3 regions of the Lysinibacillus sp. NPDC056232 genome follow, and region 2 is predicted to be linked to each of the others. Evidence: a T-box and tRNA genes for the amino acid it is inferred to sense, from the RefSeq annotation. Region 2 holds a T-box; the other regions hold tRNA genes.

The links. The T-box of region 2 lies ahead of argS (arginine--tRNA ligase). A T-box ahead of a tRNA ligase gene usually reads a tRNA of that ligase, here a tRNA-Arg.
Region 1: it encodes a tRNA-Arg, which carries the amino acid that the T-box ahead of argS (arginine--tRNA ligase) is inferred to sense. The anticodon was not compared.
Region 3: it encodes a tRNA-Arg, which carries the amino acid that the T-box ahead of argS (arginine--tRNA ligase) is inferred to sense. The anticodon was not compared.

What each region holds. Positions count from the first base shown of each region.
Region 1 is NZ_JBHJTF010000076.1:151-6,594, reverse strand. It holds gene ACFCYJ_RS26970 (DMT family transporter) at 1-469, opposite strand, end outside; gene ACFCYJ_RS26965 (aminotransferase-like domain-containing protein) at 601-1,977, shown strand; gene ACFCYJ_RS26960 (TPM domain-containing protein) at 2,331-3,098, opposite strand; gene ACFCYJ_RS26955 (LemA family protein) at 3,095-3,676, opposite strand; gene ACFCYJ_RS26950 (spore coat protein) at 3,888-4,502, shown strand; partial or broken gene ACFCYJ_RS26945 (peptide ABC transporter ATP-binding protein) at 4,563-4,721, opposite strand; tRNA gene ACFCYJ_RS26940 (tRNA-Arg) at 5,014-5,088, opposite strand; gene ACFCYJ_RS26935 (hypothetical protein) at 5,422-5,556, shown strand; gene clpP (ATP-dependent Clp endopeptidase proteolytic subunit ClpP) at 5,707-6,288, shown strand; gene ACFCYJ_RS26925 (hypothetical protein) at 6,398-6,444, opposite strand, start outside.
Region 2 is NZ_JBHJTF010000016.1:4,220-10,663, forward strand. It holds gene ACFCYJ_RS13325 (MFS transporter) at 1-455, opposite strand, end outside; gene argS (arginine--tRNA ligase) at 627-2,300, opposite strand; T-box leader at 2,351-2,571, opposite strand; gene ACFCYJ_RS13335 (FAD-dependent oxidoreductase) at 2,916-4,802, opposite strand.
Region 3 is NZ_JBHJTF010000023.1:56,657-63,100, forward strand. It holds gene ACFCYJ_RS16830 (protein adenylyltransferase SelO) at 1-943, shown strand, start outside; gene ACFCYJ_RS16835 (hypothetical protein) at 1,218-1,574, shown strand; gene ACFCYJ_RS16840 (DUF2639 domain-containing protein) at 1,708-1,881, shown strand; gene ACFCYJ_RS16845 (YqjF family protein) at 1,943-2,641, shown strand; gene ACFCYJ_RS16850 (hypothetical protein) at 2,644-2,856, opposite strand; gene ACFCYJ_RS16855 (hypothetical protein) at 3,033-3,155, opposite strand; gene ACFCYJ_RS16860 (hypothetical protein) at 3,403-3,561, opposite strand; tRNA gene ACFCYJ_RS16865 (tRNA-Arg) at 3,931-4,004, shown strand; gene ACFCYJ_RS16870 (DEAD/DEAH box helicase) at 4,820-6,444, shown strand, end outside.

The DNA of each region.
Region 1 (6,444 bases), on a different contig from region 2:
AGGCTAAATCTGCAACATGTAACTGGCCTAGCCCAAGATACGTAGCGTAAATCACTACTGCCAACGCGCCAACTATACTCGATATCCAAAATTTAATGGACGGAATTTCTCCTCCCCTTATCATGGCAAACCCCGCTGTTGCTAAAGGTAAAAGGGCTAATTCCACAGCTCCATGAGAAACTGGCAAACTTGTCATAGCCCAAGAGGTGAGTAAGGGGAATCCTAAAACTGCGCCTAAAGAGACAATAATTAAACTCTTGAATTGACGAGCAGTGGGCAGTTTTTCTTTTTTCACAATCAATACAAGAGTAACTAAAATCGAAGCTACTACTGCTCTTCCTAAGCCAACAATTGTAGTCCCAAAATAGTCTACCGCTACACTTGTTGCAGGTAATGTTAAGCTGAAACAGATGACGCCCACTAAGCCTAATAATAATCCCATTTTTTCCTTCTTATTGTCCTGCACCATTATCAACCCCTTATATTTTTATACAAATCTGTACCATTTGTGCTGGTACAATAAATATTACGAGGAGCTACCGTAAAAATAAACAGAATTTTCAACCATCTGTCCTGGTACAGAATAAGGAGGGCTTTATATTGTATATAAAATATAATGAGATTATTGATGAAATTAAAGATCAGCTAACACAGGGATTACTTATAGCAGGTAGTAAACTTCCTTCAGTACGACAACTTTCCGAAAAATTCTCCTGCAGTAAAAACACCGTTATTAAAGCGTATGATGAGCTAGAAAAAGAGCACTTAATTTTTTCTGTCCCGAAAAGCGGCTATTATGTTGTCAATGAATTTCAAAATCCAGACAGTAAAAATAATATTATTGACTTTTTGTCTGCTGGTCCTGATAAAGACATCATGCCCTACATTGATTTTCAGCACTGTATCAATCAGGCCATTGATACTTATAAAGAAGAATTATTTACTTACACCGATCAACAAGGTCTCTACTCATTACGACTTCAATTAGTGAAGTATTTACAAAACTTACAAGTATTTACCCAACCCGATAGATTATTTGTTGTATCAGGTTCTCAGCAAGCTCTAAATTTATTAGTTTCCATGCCATTTCCGAATGGGAAAAACAATATTTTAATTGAACAACCTACTTATTTTGGTTTTATAGAGTCTGCTAATTTGCAACAAGCGACTACGTTTGGAATTGATTTATCTATGGAGGGGATTGATTTTGATCGTCTAGAATATATTTTTCGAAATAACGATATTAAGTTTTTCTATATTGTTCCGAGGTTTCATAATCCACTTGGACATAGCTATACGAATAAAGAGAAAAAAAGAATTGTTGAATTAGCGGAAAAATACGATGTATATATAGTTGAGGATGACTTTTTAGGGGATTTGGATCCAAATACTAAATCAGATCCATTATTCGCGTACAATCCTTCTGGCAGAGTTATTTATATTAAAAGTTTTTCTAAAGTTTTTCTACCTGGTTTAAGAGTTGCGTCTTTAGTTCTTCCAAAATTAATGAGTAACAATTTTTTACGCTATAAATTTACTGCTGATTTTAATAGTTCTGTTCTTTCTCAAGGAGCATTAGAGATTTATTTAAAAAATGGAATGATGAATAGCCATGTTAAGAAAATAAAAGAGCTGTATTATAGGAAAATGAAACGTCTGCAGGAAGCTTGTGAGTTATTGCTACCAAATAATACGCTTTATACGAAGCCCTCTTCCGGATTCTATCTTACAATCGCTCTCCCTGAGAAAGTGACTACAAAGCAGACTGTCAATTTGTTAAAAGAACAAAGTATTCTTGTAGATGATGCAACTAGAATGTTCCTACCCGAATATAAAAAAGAAAACCTGATTCGATTAAGCATTTCTCAAGTTAAGGAAAATCAAATTCATACTGGAGTAGAAAAACTTGCTCAATGTATCACATTTATTGATAGTAAGAAAAATGATATATATCGAAATAGTTTTCAGCTCTTATAATAGCTATGTCCTGACTACACATTCGGAAGCGGCATAAACAATTTTCAGTATCAATCCTTTAATTAGAGCATCAAAACTAGAAAAAGACTGTGCAAGAAACTTATCTCCTACACAGTCTTCTTTCATATTATTTTTTTAGATGGCTATCTAAGAATTTTAGCATTGCATTGTAGAATTCAATTTTGTTTTCTTCATTTTGAAAACCACGGCCTTTATTATCCTTCACCATGTATTCTACATCGACGTTCTACTTGACTGCTAGTTTCATTGGCAGCGCGTACTTTTCTGGTGAAAATCCCTTTTAAACCAGAAAAAAAGTGAACTACAATGAGTTCACTTTTGAATATAATATATTAAAATTTCCGACTTGCTCCACCACCAGCAGATGAACCTCCTCCGAATCCGCCAAAACCACCGCCTCTAGATCCGCCACTGCCAAAGCCGCCACCAAAACCACCTGGATAACCGCCACGTCGACCTGAACGAGGTCCTCCCCCTCTACCATTGGAAATAAACGTATAAACAACAAGTACTATGATAACGATTAAAATAATCATCCACGTTGGCATTTCTTCATTGTCATCTGTATTTTCAGGCATCTCTCCATCCCAATTGTACTCTTGTGCGACATTTTGAAATACTTCCGCGTACGTTGCTTTAAATGCCTTATCAATATCTCCAGCACTTGCATTTGGATAAAACGCCGAATCTAAAATGCGACCCAACTTGCCATCAGGTAATGCCCCTTCGAGACCTTGACCTACAGCAATAACAACATCATTATTGCCTTCCCCCTGCCCAAACGTTGCTAAAATTAACACACCATTATTTTTCTTGGCATCGCCAATACCCCAAGAGCGAATCATTTTTGTAGCATACATTTTTGGTTCTTGGCCACTAATATTATCTACTGTTACGACCATAATTTCAGCACCTGTACCTTTATCTAGCTGCTCTGAATAATGATTAAGCTCTTCCTTCACGGAGGCAGATAAAACATTGGCAAAATCATGAATATACGTATTTTTCATTGGCGTGGGCATTGCGGCATCTGCCGTTCTAATAGATAAGATAAATATGAAACCAACAATAGCAAGTTGGATCATCAACCGTTTCATCATTGTTTACCTGAACCGCTAAAATCTATAGACGGTGCCTTTTCAGAACCCGCAGCTGCTTTAAAGTATTCCTTCTGTTCGAAACCAAACATCCCCGCAATTAAATTGCCTGGAAAACGTTTGACTGTTTTATTAAAAGTCTGCACTTCATTGTTGTAGTCTTCTCGGGCAACAGCTAAGCGGTTTTCTGTCCCCGCTAATTCATCCATTAATTGACGGAAATTTGCATCTGCCTTTAAATTTGGATAATTTTCTACGACTACTAGCAATCGACTAAGTGCTCCGTTTAATGCATCATTGGCAACCGCTTGCTCCTTTGGACTTTGTGCACTTCCCATTTGTGCGCGTGCCTCTGTAATGCTAGCGATAACTTCTTTTTCATGATTGGCATATCCTTTTACAGATTCTACCAAGTTCGGAATCAAATCGTAGCGACGTTGCAGCTGATTTTCAACCTGAGCCCATTTCGAATCAACGCTTTCCTCGGCCGTTACAAGACTATTGTATTTTGGAATAAATAGTAAGGCCAATACAACTAAAATAATAACGATAATCCCGATAGGTCCAAATAATCTTTTCAATTTAAAACCACCTTCGCCTTCTTTTAGCTATCACTTAAAAACAGAAATACTATTTATTTTGGTGATGAGCCTTTCTTTTCCTTACCACTAATGTGCAACAAATAAACATCTCTATTCTACATATATGCAAATGCATTAATACCGTATGAAATTTATCTAACGTGCCATACTTAATACTGTAACAAACTATGATATTTAGGAGGCGCTTTTTTTGACACAATCGTTTCATAACGAATCATCAAGCCAAACATCAACCAACCAACAACAAAGCCTAAATCATGGTGGACATGAACAAATGGACTTGCATGAAACAATCGGTGCAATCATTGCTGGTATGAATCAATCCATTGTTTTACGTCCACATGTTAAGGACACAGAGTTGCTTAGCATTTTGGATAGCCAATATAATTTCACATTAGGTATGTATAACACTATTGTGGAATCTTATAACACAGGTCATGATCCGTCTGTTCCTACAGGTCGCTATCAAATGCAGACAGGAAATAATTTCAAATACGGAATAAACCCTGGCCAACCTAAAAAGCCTATGCAAAATGCAAGTGAACTCAACGATGAAGCCATTTCTGGCTTCTTACTTGGGGCTCAAAAAGGTGTAGCAAAAGGTATGACTGCAGCAGCAACAGAAACTACAAACCCAGTTGTCCGACGTGTTATTGCAGATAGTATTCCCAACTGTATTGAAATGGCATACGAATTATCTATTTACCAAAATATGCATGGCTACTATCAAGTACCTCAGTTTTCTCAACAAGATATGCATACAATGCTTAATGCATACGGCACTACAACAAACCCCCTTCATTAATTATAAAAAAACAAAAGCAGTCCCCTTTGTGGTGCATTATCACAGAGGGGCTGCTTTTGTTTAATGAGCTATAAAGCTTTTCGGGTTTTGCGGATTACCAAAGATATCTCTCGGCGGTCCTTCTTCGACCACATACCACCATCCACGAAAGACAACACGATCTACAACTTCACAGGCAAAGCCCATTTCATGTGTTACCACGATCATGGTTATACCTTCGTCTTCAAAAAACAGACTAAATAAATGAAAATATCGTTTGATGCAAAAAAAAAGAATCCCCTCAGATAGGATTCTTTCTTTCGACTAGTATAACTAGTCTTCACGTACAGTATGTTCACTAAAAAATAATTTGGAGTTGTTGCTTTTTTGAAGGTTTGAAAGGAACAAATGCGGGAATAATGCCTATTAGGCAACATTCCCATTATTTACCCTCTCTTTTCCCCACTAAGCAGGCTGCTAAACTACTTATTAGGAGAATTTGGGTTATAAAAGTATATCAAAATCAGTAAAATGGCGCCCTCGGAGGGAATCGAACCCCCAGTGCAAGAACCGGAATCTTACGTGTTATCCATTACACCACGAGGGCAATTGAACACAAAAAAAAAGTACCCACTAGGCTTTACGAAAAGCAAGATGTAGATAATCCTCATTGGAAGCATACCTGACAAAATAGTGTACTGTACTTTAACTTATGACCTTATCAATTATACAAACGTATTGCTCATAATTCAACTATAGAATGTAAAACATTTAAACTTTTTTTATTTTCATTCAGTTAGTGTCAAAATACCTATTAATTGAAAATACAGCCTACAGCGTATGTCACGCATTAGAAAGGAATTTTTGTGCGGGCACAATTCAAAATCTTGACGCATTGTTTACCTGCGCGAAAGCGAAGCGGCAGCAACAAATGTTTTCTGTGCGAAAGCGAAACGACAGCAACAAATGTTTTCTGTGCGAAAGCGAAGCGACAGCAACAAATGTTTTCTGTGCGAAAGCGAAGCGACAGCAACAAATGTTTTCTGTGCGAAAGCGAAGCGACAGTAACAATTAAGCCAAGGCGAATTTTTTTAATTTATTTCACTTTAACAGGGTTAATATTTGACCTTCCCTGACTATAATGTGTATGATAAGTATACAGCTGAACTACAATGGAAGTTTTCAGCAAAGTATTCGAATTTAGTTTTTTTAAGGAGGATTTAACATGAATTTAATTCCTACAGTTATTGAACAAACAAGTCGTGGCGAACGTGCGTATGACATCTATTCACGACTACTAAAAGACCGTATTATCCTTTTAGGAAGTGCAATTGACGACAACGTTGCTAACTCAATTGTTGCTCAACTTCTATTCCTACAAGCAGAAGATCCAGATAAAGATATCTTTCTTTATATTAACTCACCAGGCGGATCAATCACTGCTGGTATGGCAATTTATGACACAATGCAAATTATCAAGCCACAAGTACAAACAATTTGTATTGGTATGGCAGCATCTATGGGCGCTTTCCTACTTGCTGCTGGTGAACCTGGTAAACGTTTCGCATTACCGAATGCTGAAGTAATGATTCACCAACCTCTTGGCGGTGCACAAGGTCAGGCAACTGAAATCGAAATCGCTGCAAAACGTATTTTATTCTTACGTGAAAAATTAAACGGTATTTTATCGGAGCGCACAGGTCAACCACTTGAAGTCATTGCAAGAGATACAGACCGCGATAACTTCATGACTGCAGAGCGTGCAAAAGAATACGGCTTAATCGACCAAATCATGGAACGTAAATAATAAATTAAAGGCATCCCAGATTTATTTCTGAGATGTCTTTTTTTGTTTGCTTTGATGGGCCTATCCACCATTTCAACTCTTCTATCCACAACTTTGACCTTTCTATCCATCATTTCGGCTCTTCTTTCCGTCGCTTTGACTCTTCTTTCCGTCGCG
Region 2 (6,444 bases):
GCACTCAATGTTGCCCCTGTTCCTATGCCAAATGAATAAATACCTACCACCGTAGTAAAACGGGTCGGGAATTTTTTCTTGATATAGGCATTTAATATGGGTCCAATAAGGGCAATGGCAAATCCTGCCGCAAAGCTTGTGACTACAAGTAGTACATAACTTTCTTTTAAAAAGCGTAGCCCATTTGCTAATGCTAGGATGATTATTAAGAGCGTAATAGCTGTTTTTGTTCCGAGTTTTCTTTGTAATGGAACTGCGAATGGTGCAAAGAGACCCATACAAAACACCGGAATAGATGTTAAAAAGCTCATTTTTGTATTTGATATATGGAGTGATTCTAAAAGTACATTAAATAATGGTCCTATTCCTGTGACTGCTGGACGCATATTGAGCGCAACCAAGAAAATACAAACAACCACAAGTACCATGGAAACACGCCATTGCTTTTTCTCCATTCTTTCTAAAAACCTTCTCTCTATTTATTCGGTTAAAAATTCAACGAAATTTGCTAGACCTTTGAATTCCCACTATATCCTTTTACCATTTTTTCTAGTAACGGTCAATTTCATGGACATTACTATTTGCAGGAGGTAGCTAGCATCATGTCGTAGATACTCTATTCATACTTACATATTGTTAGGTGCTGCAATGCCTAACAGTGCTAAAGATTCTTTTAATACAACGGATACACTTAGACAAAATGCTAATCTTGATTTTCTTTGGCTGTCATCGACCAATACTTTATTTTGCGCATAATATTTATTAAATTGACGCGCTAATTGTAAGGCATATTTAGCAATTTGTGATGGATCTGCTTGTTCAAAGGCGGTAGCAATTACTTTCGGAAACTGTTCCAGTAATAAAATAACAGGCCAAGCTTGCTCCCCTAAAGCTTCGAGCGATACCTCGTAACTATGTTCATCTGCTTTTTCCAAAAGAGATGCAATACGAGCATACGTATATTGAATATATGGCCCTGTTTCACCTTCAAAATTCATCATGTGCTCAATGGAAAACTCAATATCATGAAGACGATCATTTTTTAAATCATTAAAAATGACCGCTCCCACACCTACCTGTTGTGCGATGCTATCTTTATGCATTAGATTTGGATTTTTTTCCTCGATATTTCGCTTCGCTGTAGCAATTGCCTCTGTTAGTACATCTGTTAATAGAACAATCTTGCCTTTACGCGTCGACATTTTTTTACCCTCTTTTAGGATCATCCCAAAAGGTACATGCTGCAAATCTTTTGCCCAAACATATCCCATCTTCTCAATGACCTTAAATAATTGGTTAAAATGAAGTGATTGTTCATTCCCTACAACATAAAATGATTTTTTAGGGTCATATTGTTGTTGTCGATAAAAAGCTGCTGCTAAATCACGTGTAGCATAGAGTGTGGCACCGTCAGTTTTTGTTATTAAGCATGGAGGCATATTGTCTATTTCAACAACATGAGCCCCCTTAGATTTCACAAGTAGCTCTTTTTCATCCAACTCTTTAACAACAGCAGCCATTTTGTCATTGTAGAACGCTTCCCCAGTAAATGAATCAAAGTCAATGCCAAGCAGTTGGTAAATGTTCTTGAATTCTTCGAGTGATGCATCTCTGAACCATTGCCAAAGAGCTAACGCCTCTTCATCCCCATCTTCTAATGCTTTAAATGCGGTACGTGCCTGTTCATTAAGTAAATCATCCTGCTCCGCTTCTTCATGGAACTTCACATAAATTTTTAGCAGTTCCTCTATTGGGGCAGCTTCAATCGTTTTTTGATCTCCCCATTTTCGATAGGCAACGATTAATTTCCCGAATTGTGTTCCCCAATCACCCAAATGATTAATGCGAATCGCTTTATAGCCGTTTTTCTCGGTGATATTTGCCAAAGCATTGCCGATCACTGTAGAACGTAAATGCCCCATAGAAAAAGGCTTCGCTATATTAGGTGAAGAAAAATCCAACACTACATTCCCTTTTGACTCCTGCTTGGCCCCGTATAAATTTTTTTCTTTTACAATTTGACTAAGGACTTGCTGTGTAATCGTTGGCTGACGGTAAAATATATTAACATACCCACCTACTACTTGAACCTCTTGTATTAAGTCACAGTTTACATTGTTTTTTATGTCGGATGCGATCGTGTGAGGGGGCTTTCTTAATTTTTTTGCTAGCGTAAAGCACGGGAATGCCACATCCCCTAAGTCCAAATTTTTCGGTTTTTCTAGTAAATTTTGAATTTCATTGACAGACAGCTCGTTGTTTAATGCTACAGCGATGCTTTTCGCGATTTGTGTATTCATGTTCATTCTCCTCTCAATTCGAAAAAAATAAAAAAGCCCCCGTCTCTAAATATAGAGACGAGAGCATAGTTATCCCGTGGTACCACTCTAGTTGCCATATAAATATGACCACTTTCCATTGTTAACGAGGTGACTCCCCGATATTCTCTACTACTAATTCGAGAATCTTCTCCAAAGTGCGTTTCATTTATGGCATCTGCATTAGGCTCACACCATCCCTAATTCGCTTTCCAGTAACTCCATAAACTACTCTCTTTATCTTAGAATTTAACTGTAATTTCAAAATATTGTATAACGGTTCCTTTTTTAAGTCAACTGTCTTTTAATTTTAAATTTACCGAATCGATTCCAATAGAACACTTTCGGTGATAGGGCATTACAAGTACACCACCAGGTACAGCTCTAAGTGTACCAATGGATGTTGGTGTGTCTAAGGACTGACGACAATTTAACATCCTAAACGGAAATCAAGATGCAGTGTCAGTATTCAAAATCTAAGATAATGGTACAGTTGCTAATTGAACTAATTTTCCTTACTTCAGGTACAAGGTCTCACAGTGCTTTGATTCTCATCTACATCATTAATGCCTATAACTTAAGGAAAAAGAACATTCCTCACAAGTGGGAATGTTCTTTTTCTTCATAATGGATGACATCAGCCATAATGGCATACATCTCTTTTAATTTTAGTTCCTTGTTTTCAGTAAATCTTTTTGCTAATTTTTCACTGATAACCCCTTTTTCAATCAATAAATCCCAATTGTTATCACTTGACTTGCCTACTAATACTTCCGTCAAGAATTCTGCAACTTCATCTCTTGTAATTGGGCTTTTTTCTTTTTTAGCTACTTTATAGATAACGGTATCTAGCTTATCGCCTAGTGCTTTCATCTTCTCTGGACTAACACGTTGAATGCCCTCTTTTAGCATTTTCGCAAACTTAATCTTTGTTGCTGAATCTTCAACATGTAAGTCATTCGAATAACCACCAACTACGAGGCCGTAATTGATTAATGTTTGAATGGATTTATCATACCATTCACCTTTATATGGATAATCCATATTAAAAGGATCTACAGAAGCCCCTTGTTTTTTTAAATCTTCCCTTAAGGTATTGATAAGCTCTTTGTTCTTGCTCATTGCTCTAAAGGTTACGTCATCTTTAATCGCTAATGCTGCTGCTGCTCCTGCTGCTTGTCCAGTCACCATACCCGTTGGAACGACACGTGCACTTCCCGCTGCAAGCGATGAATACCCTGCAGAACGACCCACTACAAGCAAGCCATCGATTTCTTTAGGCACTAAAGAACGGAAAGGAATGGCATATTGATTTGGAGCCGAAATAACGTATCCATAATCGTGAGGCGTTTGCGCTTGTACATCAACTGGGTACGCAGCTAAGCCAATGCTATCCCAATGATCACTATTCTTCCAAACATCGGACATCGGTAATTGGTATTCTGCCCAAATATGTCTTGTTTCGCGGACGTATAGTTCCTCCGGATAGCTCACAACTTCTGCATGTTTAAAGCCAGGAAACTTCTTTTTCAAATATTGTAAAATATAGTCTGTCTCTTTCTTTCCTTTTTCAATCGCTTCTTGTTTTGAACCTTCATTCAAACCATCAATTCCAAAAATTTGTAAAGCATTAATGTAATATTCATCATCTACTTTTGCTAAATTCAAGCCTCGTAATCTCGTACCTTCTTGTACTGGCTTATAGTCATCATGAAGTTTTGTAAACCCCCACATAACTGAATCATTCAGGTGAGCACCACCAAAAGTATTTGAGTTTGCTGCTTTCTTCACCTCAGCCCAATCAACATTTTTCAAATGAATCATCAAGGTAACAGCCATTCTTTTATCCTTGATGCCAATATCTTCTCCACCCATGAAAAAAGGAACTTTTGACATTGCAGCAAAATCAGCGTCCTGTGTAGCATCAATGAATGCCTTGCCTTTCACAACATACGTGCCATATTTATTTTTTAATTTCACTGATGTTAGCTGATTCTTATCAAGATTGGCATTTACGACTTCTGTTTGTGCAGAAAGCGTTAAATTTGGTTCTTCATCGACAAGCTTTTTAAAGGCAGCCTTAGCATCTAAAATTCCAAATGCATCTTTCCCTCTAACAAGGTCGTGCCATTCTTTAAAAATACCCATACTGACCGGTCGTTTAGCGTCATTTCGAGGTATATCAAGGAAATTGAGCATTCCATACGTAAATAGCCCTCCTAATTCCTCACGCTTTTCGACTAGCAGTGTTTTTGCACCGTTACGAGCTGCTGATAATGCAGCAGCAACCCCTTCTGGTTCTCCACCAATGACAATTACATCATATTCTTCATATATAGTTTCATTTGGAATTGGCTTTTCATAGGTTTCCAAAAGTTTTTTATGTGCCATTTCACTTCTAATATCTGATATAAAATAATAGCTTCCTATTCCTAGTACAATGACTACTATTAAAATGGCTGATCTTACCAAGCCCTTACCCATAACATACCTCCAATTGATAAAATTCCCATCTGTATTTCTTGTTTTTAATCATGCTCATCTCTTAAAAAAGTTGACATGACATATTTATATAGTTATTAACGGTTTTACATTTCAACATGAGTTCGTAGCAAACCTAGTAGGTCGTTACAGTCTAGGTACTCTTCAAAATAATTTTTCATGCAATAGGAAAATAGAATCCCTCTAAAACAATTCAAAGTTTATTATTTCCTATAACAAGTGGTAGCACATTTCTGGACGGTGCGACATGAAAATATAATGAAAATAGTCTTCTACTGACAGTTACCTATACTGATATTCGTAGAGGTGAAACGTTGGAGTTGGAATAGCAGAATATCAACTTTAAGAACTTTTCAAATGCATTTAAAGCATAAGAAACAATAAATATGTATGTATAACATAAAACAAAAAGATACATAATCATTCTAGCGATATTGTAGCAATGAAGCAACTAGAACCTATAAAATTGTCGTAGGTCTTTATGATTGTTTTATGATGATCAAAAATTAAACTACAATAGGGCCTCAGTTTTCGTTTCCAAGTTTTCTGTATTAAACGTTACATTATCAACCTTCTTGTCATTATTTTGTCGGCAAGCAATTAAACCAATTGATAAAAACATAAAAGACAAGATCAAACTAATTTTTTTCAATAATATCATTCTCCCTTATAGAGTTAAGATTTGTTTTAATGCACTTATTTCCCTTTGCTGTGTATATAAGTGTTCCGTCATCATAATAATTTGAAGTTAAATCTTCTTTTATAATCGTATCTGAAGGTACTACCTTCTTAACTTCGCCATATACTTCATCTTTTGTATATTCATTATCATAAAGTGTGTAAGAGTAATAAATATTACCATCACTAATTACGTATGCTTTTCTTTACTTTGTTGTACAGCATTATCTTGTTTTGTTACAGAACAACCACTTAAAAGCAATGAAGCTGAAAATGTCAACATGCGAAGTGGGAATTTATTCATACTTTATCCCTCCTATATATATAGACTTATTATTTTCTATAAAGTTACATTCTTATGTTCATTTCTTAAGGTATCTAACGATGGGATTACTATTCCGATACTACTTTAGAAAAACTATGGATGTTTCTGGACGCTTCAAAAAAACGCGAACAGAAGAAAAAAGCGATTTTTACATAGAAAAAGCAACATTGAAAGCCATTTTGGAAGTAAAGTCACAACGCTAACATGGACATATTTTGAAAGAATCTAGATCTTTATTCAATATTAGTTACAGGTGGAACGGCAGGAATCTGAGGTAATTCATTGTTAAAATAACGCCAAACGTTGATTTAATAATGTTTATAGACTATGGTACATATTTCATGATATACTAGTGCCATTGTGAAAAAAGGAGGAACTTGCATGATTCAAGTAAGTAATGTAGGTCTTCGCTATGGCGATCGTAAACTATTTGAAGACGTAAATATAAAATTCAACAATCATTGTTTACTAAACCTTTTCACGAAGAAATGTAGATAAATCGTGGTTTAAATCTATATTTAAAACGTTTTAGGTATAAGAAAAAGAAAGAATAAAATTCTATTACCTTCTTTAACTAAAACTATACACTACTCACCAATTTTTCATCAAGTGCTTAATCGA
Region 3 (6,444 bases), on a different contig from region 2:
AACGCGAATTGCAAGCAGTCATTTGCGTGTTGGAACTTTCCAATATGCAGCGAATTTTGGTACGGAGGAGGAGCTAAAAGCATTGGCAGATTATGCTTTAGAACGGCACTTACCCAATGTTGATAAAGCTCAAAACCGTTATTTAACACTACTACAGGAAGTTATAAAGAAACAAGCATCTCTTATTGCAAAATGGCAGCTAGTTGGTTTTATTCATGGGGTCATGAACACAGATAATATGACCATTAGTGGGGAGACGATTGATTATGGTCCTTGCGCTTTCATGGATACTTATGATTCAGCGACAGTATTTAGCTCTATTGATCGACAAGGACGTTATGCATATGGTAACCAGCCTAATATCGGAGGATGGAATTTAACACGATTTGCCGAATCATTAATACCGTTAATCCACGAAAATGAGGAAGATGCTATACATTTAGCTCAAGAGGCTCTAAAGCAATATCCTCAATTGTATTATGCAAACTGGTTAGCAGGTATGCGAGCAAAGCTTGGGATATTTGACGAAGAAGATCAGGACATGGCACTAATTGAAGAGCTTCTAAAGTTAATGCAGCAACATCAAGCAGACTATACGAATACATTTATCGCATTAACCTTTAATAAATTTGATGACTCAACGTTATTTAGTACAAATGAATTTAAAGAATGGCATAAGAATTGGCTTGCAAGACTAGAAAGACAACAAGAAACAAAAGACATGTCTCAACAATTAATGCGTGAGCATAATCCAGCAGTAATTCCAAGAAATCACCGTGTGGAAGAAGCATTAGAGGCTGCTGTTGAACAGGAAGACTATAGCGTAATGGAGCGATTACTAGAAGCTCTTGCTCAACCTTTTGCGCATTGTAAGGAGCAGCAGGAATATGCAACATTACCAACACCATCTAACCAACCATATCGAACGTTTTGTGGCACATAAGTTGAAAGTATAATTGCCAAGGAAATTTTTGTTAGTGTTGAGGAGCTTTAATCGAAGGTAATTTCCGGGCACAGATAAACAATATCGCTGAACGCTTTGCTTTCGCACAAAAATGCATCTTATTGATGTTTCTTTTTATCACGATAAATTTGAGTACGTGCCAGAAGGGACATGCTTAGTGAAGCGGTTGATTGGAGTGGAGACTGGACGACTCCTTGGGGATTAGCGATTTAGAGGAACGAAGGCTAAAAGCATCACGTCCTGTGGTAACGCCTTGACCAACATCGGTGCTGCTGCCGCTACGTTAGCACTACGCTTTCGCGCAAAAAACATCTGTTGGCCCGAGACCCTGCAGCGAAGCGAAGCGGCTCATCGGACGCCCCCAGGAAGCTTTGCCCTGTGCGAAAGCGAAGCGTCAGCAATTGTTTTATCTGTGCGAAAGCGTAGCGACAGCAACAATTGTTTTATCTGTGCGAAAGCGAAGCGACAGCAACAATTGTTTTATCTGTGCGAAAGCGAAGCGACAGCAACAATTGTTTTATCTGTGCGAAAGCGTAGCGACAGCAACAACAAAGCGCCCAGTCGGAACGGAAATCAACCCCTCGCTTTGCAGAAGGGCCAAATTAAATGATACTTTATTTCATCTACGTAATAGTTTTTCAATACATGAAACGAAGGATAATTTCTTCGTTTTTTTATTTTGAAAAAATTGTCACTACATAAAATCCTGAGCATACGCTATGTAAGAGTATTAGTGAAGGAGAATGTGTACAGTGCATAAGTATTCAAAAGGGTGGTTTGTGAAGCAACTTCGAGATCATGGTATTTTGGTGCATCCACAATTTAAAAGTCATTTAGGCAATTATAAAGAATCCGAACTGCGCAATTTATATTATCGATATGTTGAAAATGAAACGTTGGATTCAGAACAAAAATAGTCATGTTCGTTTGAATAACTCCTTTGTAGGAAAGAATTTAACTACAGAAAGGAGTTATTTTATGTGGAGTAAATCATGGGTTTTGACGCAGATTTGGCAAGATGTGTTATTTTTACACTGGCCAGTACCAACTAAGGATTTAGAGCAATACATTCCGCAAGAGTTACAACTGGATCTCTATGAAAATAACGCTTGGCTTAGTGCTGTCCTTTTTAAAGTAAAAGGACAACGACTGAAATTTCTACCACCATTACCAGGAGTAGGTTCCCATTTGCAGCTTAATGTCCGGACATATGTTACATATAACGGCATGAAAGGTATCTATTTCTTTAACTTAGATGTTACGAATCATTTTATTGTTCAACTAGCTACAAAGGGCGGTTTATCATATCGCCATTCAAAAATATCTATAAAACAAAAAGAGAACCATTTTTCGTTTACAAGTTTATATCACGGTGCACCGGATGAAAGGTTGAAAATTTCATATCAACCGATTGCCAGTGAAATAAGTAGTTCTACCTTTGATAAATGGTTAGTGGAACGTTATCACTCTTGGTCAAAATGGAAGAGCTCTCTATTTCGCATAGATATAGATCATATGCCATGGCAGCTGCAGCGAGTCCATTTTCACATTGAAAGCAACACACTAGCTCCATTTGTGAAGGAATCTATACAGGGCATTCAACCCATTGCCCATTATTCGAAGAGTAAAAAGGCAAAAATTTTTTCACCAATTTTGGAAAACAAAAAGATTTATTAACGTTAATAAAAGAGATAACAAAATTGCATCACAATGGCGCTTGCAATCATATCCGACATAGCAAGTGCCTCTGCTTCAATGTCATCAAAAACTTGAATATCCTCTTGATAGTTTTTCTGAATCATAGTCACGGCTTCTTTTTTTGTTAAAGCTAAATGTGTATAGAACATTTTTTGTACTTCCTCAACACTCAAGTATGGATTAATACTATTCAAAAATATGGCAATGTCGTCAGCATTACGATACCATTCCTTTTCCTTTGCATCCGCTGTTGCTGCATCTCCTTTGGCAGCTGCAGTTACTAGCTGCGCAGCAATAAGAAGATGTTCTTTAATCAGCTCAGCATAGCGATCAGCAATTTGATCGCCGTAAAATGGACGTAGACAATTGCCTAAGTCCGTCGCATTTTGTACAGTCGTTCTTGCACAAAGGGCAAATCAGGTAAGCCAAAGACAATACTTATAATTGTCATCCTCGTCCAATTGACATGCTCCATCCATAATATACGATTCATTGCCATAAAATCTGCTTCAGCCCTACTGATACAGCGAAGATAATCTTTCTGCGGCTGTAAAAATGGCGAATAGGTGCAGTATACTGTGTGTAAGAGGCATTATAGAGCTGGCTTAAGGGACTTACGTATTTTCCATTTGAATATGGGTACAATGTATTTCCACGCCTTCTAATTTTCTACCTAATGTAGAATACTCCGAGGTATTTCTGTATATGAAAGAACAATTTTATGAAAGGGGTGAATATGGCTATTCTTCATACATCATTTTTTTAGTCATCCCACCATAAAAAGATTTATGTTGAAATTTACCCGCATTATTAATTAAAATATGAATAGTATCAAAATGATCAACAATTTTTTGCATTAAAGAAACGATGTCCTGTTCTTTCGTAATCTGCTTGTACAAAAAGAACAGAATGACTATGCTTCAATAAATCTTTACCCTAATTGCAGCCCTAATTCTTTATTTACTTTGGCAATAACTACATGGGCATTATTTCTGGCATACGCTAGCACAATGACTTTACCAATCCCTTATGCACCGCAAGTTCCGTCGACTACTAAATCTTTAAACATGTTAGCTTCCTACAGTTTTTTGCTTTTTATTATTTTAGCAAAAGAAGAGCTGGGAATTGGCATAATGGGGTACAGGAAATCATATAATATTAATAATGAGGCAAACCTTGCCTTCTTAGTAAAATTAATGTTGACTTTATCATAAAAAGCACATATAATAAATATTGTCCTTGATATGGACTATATAAAATAAAATTATGTCTCAGTAGCTCAGCAGGATAGAGCAACGGCCTTCTAAGCCGTCGGTCGGGGGTTCGAATCCCTCCTGGGACGTCTAGAGGTTCAGATAGAACGAGTCTGAACCAACAAAAAAAGCGCCTCAAACCCTTTAATATCAAGGGTTTGAGGCGCTTTTTTGAGAATACGTTAGAAAAGGATAGAAAATGTAGTGCAAGGACGCTACGTGTCTGTTCTGAATCGAGCTCCCCTGATTTTTTCAGAGAAGTAAGGATGGTAGCCTTTAATTAAGATATATAATTTGAGTAACAGTAATGAATAGAAAATAGCAAATAGGAATCAAAGGCATTTTTAAGCGGTCGAAGTTCGAAAAAAATATGGGAACAAGTAGAAGTTATTGTTGCGTTGCGTGTTTATTACGACACAATATTACAATGAGATGAAAAGAGAATCGGGTGATTCGAGAGAGAACAATAAGATTTTTAGGATCTTCGGTTGGTATGATATTCTATGCCGTTCATTTCTTTTGTATCTGTACTTCGATTTTAATTACTTCTTTTGGATAGAGACTTGTTCCAGTGCTTTAAATAAGGCTTGTTGAACTACTTTTTTCTATTAACTGACCACTTCATACACATATTGTAATTTGAATTCAGGTGGAAAAGTTCAATTTTGACGTGGCGAGTAGCACGCACCTTATAGTTTGTAGTCTAAGTGTATTAGCCCTTATTTTTTTAAACTTAGTGTAGCCAGTTCAACTTGGTGATTTTTTATCAGTAATTTACCTGCACGATCAGTAAATTTAATGTACAATTTGAGTTGATAACATTCTAAAAAGTAAGGTAAGCGTATTTAACAAGTTGCCTAAAAAAGGCGTTTAAAAATCCAATGTTATAAGAGGAGAGGTTCATATGGCTATAGATGTAGTACGTGGTAAAATAACTAACCCAAGAGCAACAGAACTGTTAGTTAGTGAAATCGAAAAATTATCCAATGATATTGACGGATCTTTGTTTTTAAATTATTTATTAAGAGCAGCAGATAAAGAAGTAGTAACAGTGGATGCACTGTTAGTTAGTAAACAATATGGATTGACGGCTTTTGTATTTGCTGGAGAATCATCAATAGATATATACGATCGACATGATAAAATGTATTTCCAGTTGGACAACACACTTAAACAATATAATTCATTGCGAAAAGGGAGAAATTTAGCTTTTGAACCGAATGTTATAACTTTTTTTCCTACATCAGATGAAATTTCATATGAGAAAAATTTTGAAGGAGAAACCTATTATTTTGTTTCACCTGATAGTCTTAAGACGCAGATGGAGGAATTACCGGAATTTGATGTAAGTCTATTTGAAAAATTACAAGAAGCTTTACATAAAATCTCTTCAATGAAACCGAGAAAAGATAGAGAAAATGTATCTAAAAGTAATTCATTAGGTTCGAAAATCAAAGAGATTGAAAAAGAAATTGCTAATTTAGACGTTTGGCAAAAGAAAGCAGCTTTTGAAGTTCCAGAAGGCCCACAACGTGTTAGGGGATTAGCTGGTTCTGGGAAAACAATTGTTTTAGCTTTAAAAGCAGCTTATTTACACGCTCAAAATCAAGATTGGGATATTGTAGTTACATATTACACAAGATCACTTGGACAACAGTTTAAAGATTTAATTACTAAGTTTTCTTTTGAATTTTTAGGCCATGAACCAAATTTTAAAAAATTGCACATCATACATGCCTGGGGGACAGATAGTGAAAAGGGCGTATATTCTACAATTGCTAATACTCTGAATATTACTCCAATAACATTTAATAATGCTAAAGCTAAATATGGTAGAGATCATGCATTTGAAGGAATATGTATTGAATTATTAAATACAATGCCAGAAAAGTATCCAGCCGTATATGATGCTGTATTAATTGATGAAGCCCAAGATATGCCTTCAGGCTTTTTTAAATTATGCTATGAAATAACTAAAGATCCTAAACGAATAGTATTCGCTTATGATGAGTTGCAAAATTTAACAAATGATACAATGCCTGATGTCAAAGATTTATTTGGTACTGATAGGGATGGAAATCCTAGAGTTAATATAGATAATATTAGGAATTCTGCCCAAAGGGATATTGCATTACCTGTATGTTATAGAAACACTAGATGGGCTCTTACTATGGCACATGCTTTGGGGTTCGGTATATACAGAGATGGTGGTGTTGTTCAATTCTTCAGAGACCTAGAGTTATGGACAGATATAGGATATCGGAAAGTTTCAGGTAATTTAGGGTATGGGGATAATGTAACTTTAAAACGTAAAGACGAATCATCCCCTGAATATTTTGATGTTTTAATAACCCCAGATGAAGCTTTAGAAATGAAAATGTTCAATTCTAAATTTGAACAATATCGTTGGGTATCTGAACAAATAGAAAAAGATATTGAAGATGAAGAATTAGATTATGATGATATTTTAGTTGTTTTTCCTGATGCTTATCATGCTAAATCAGAGTACATGGAATTTAGAAAATATTT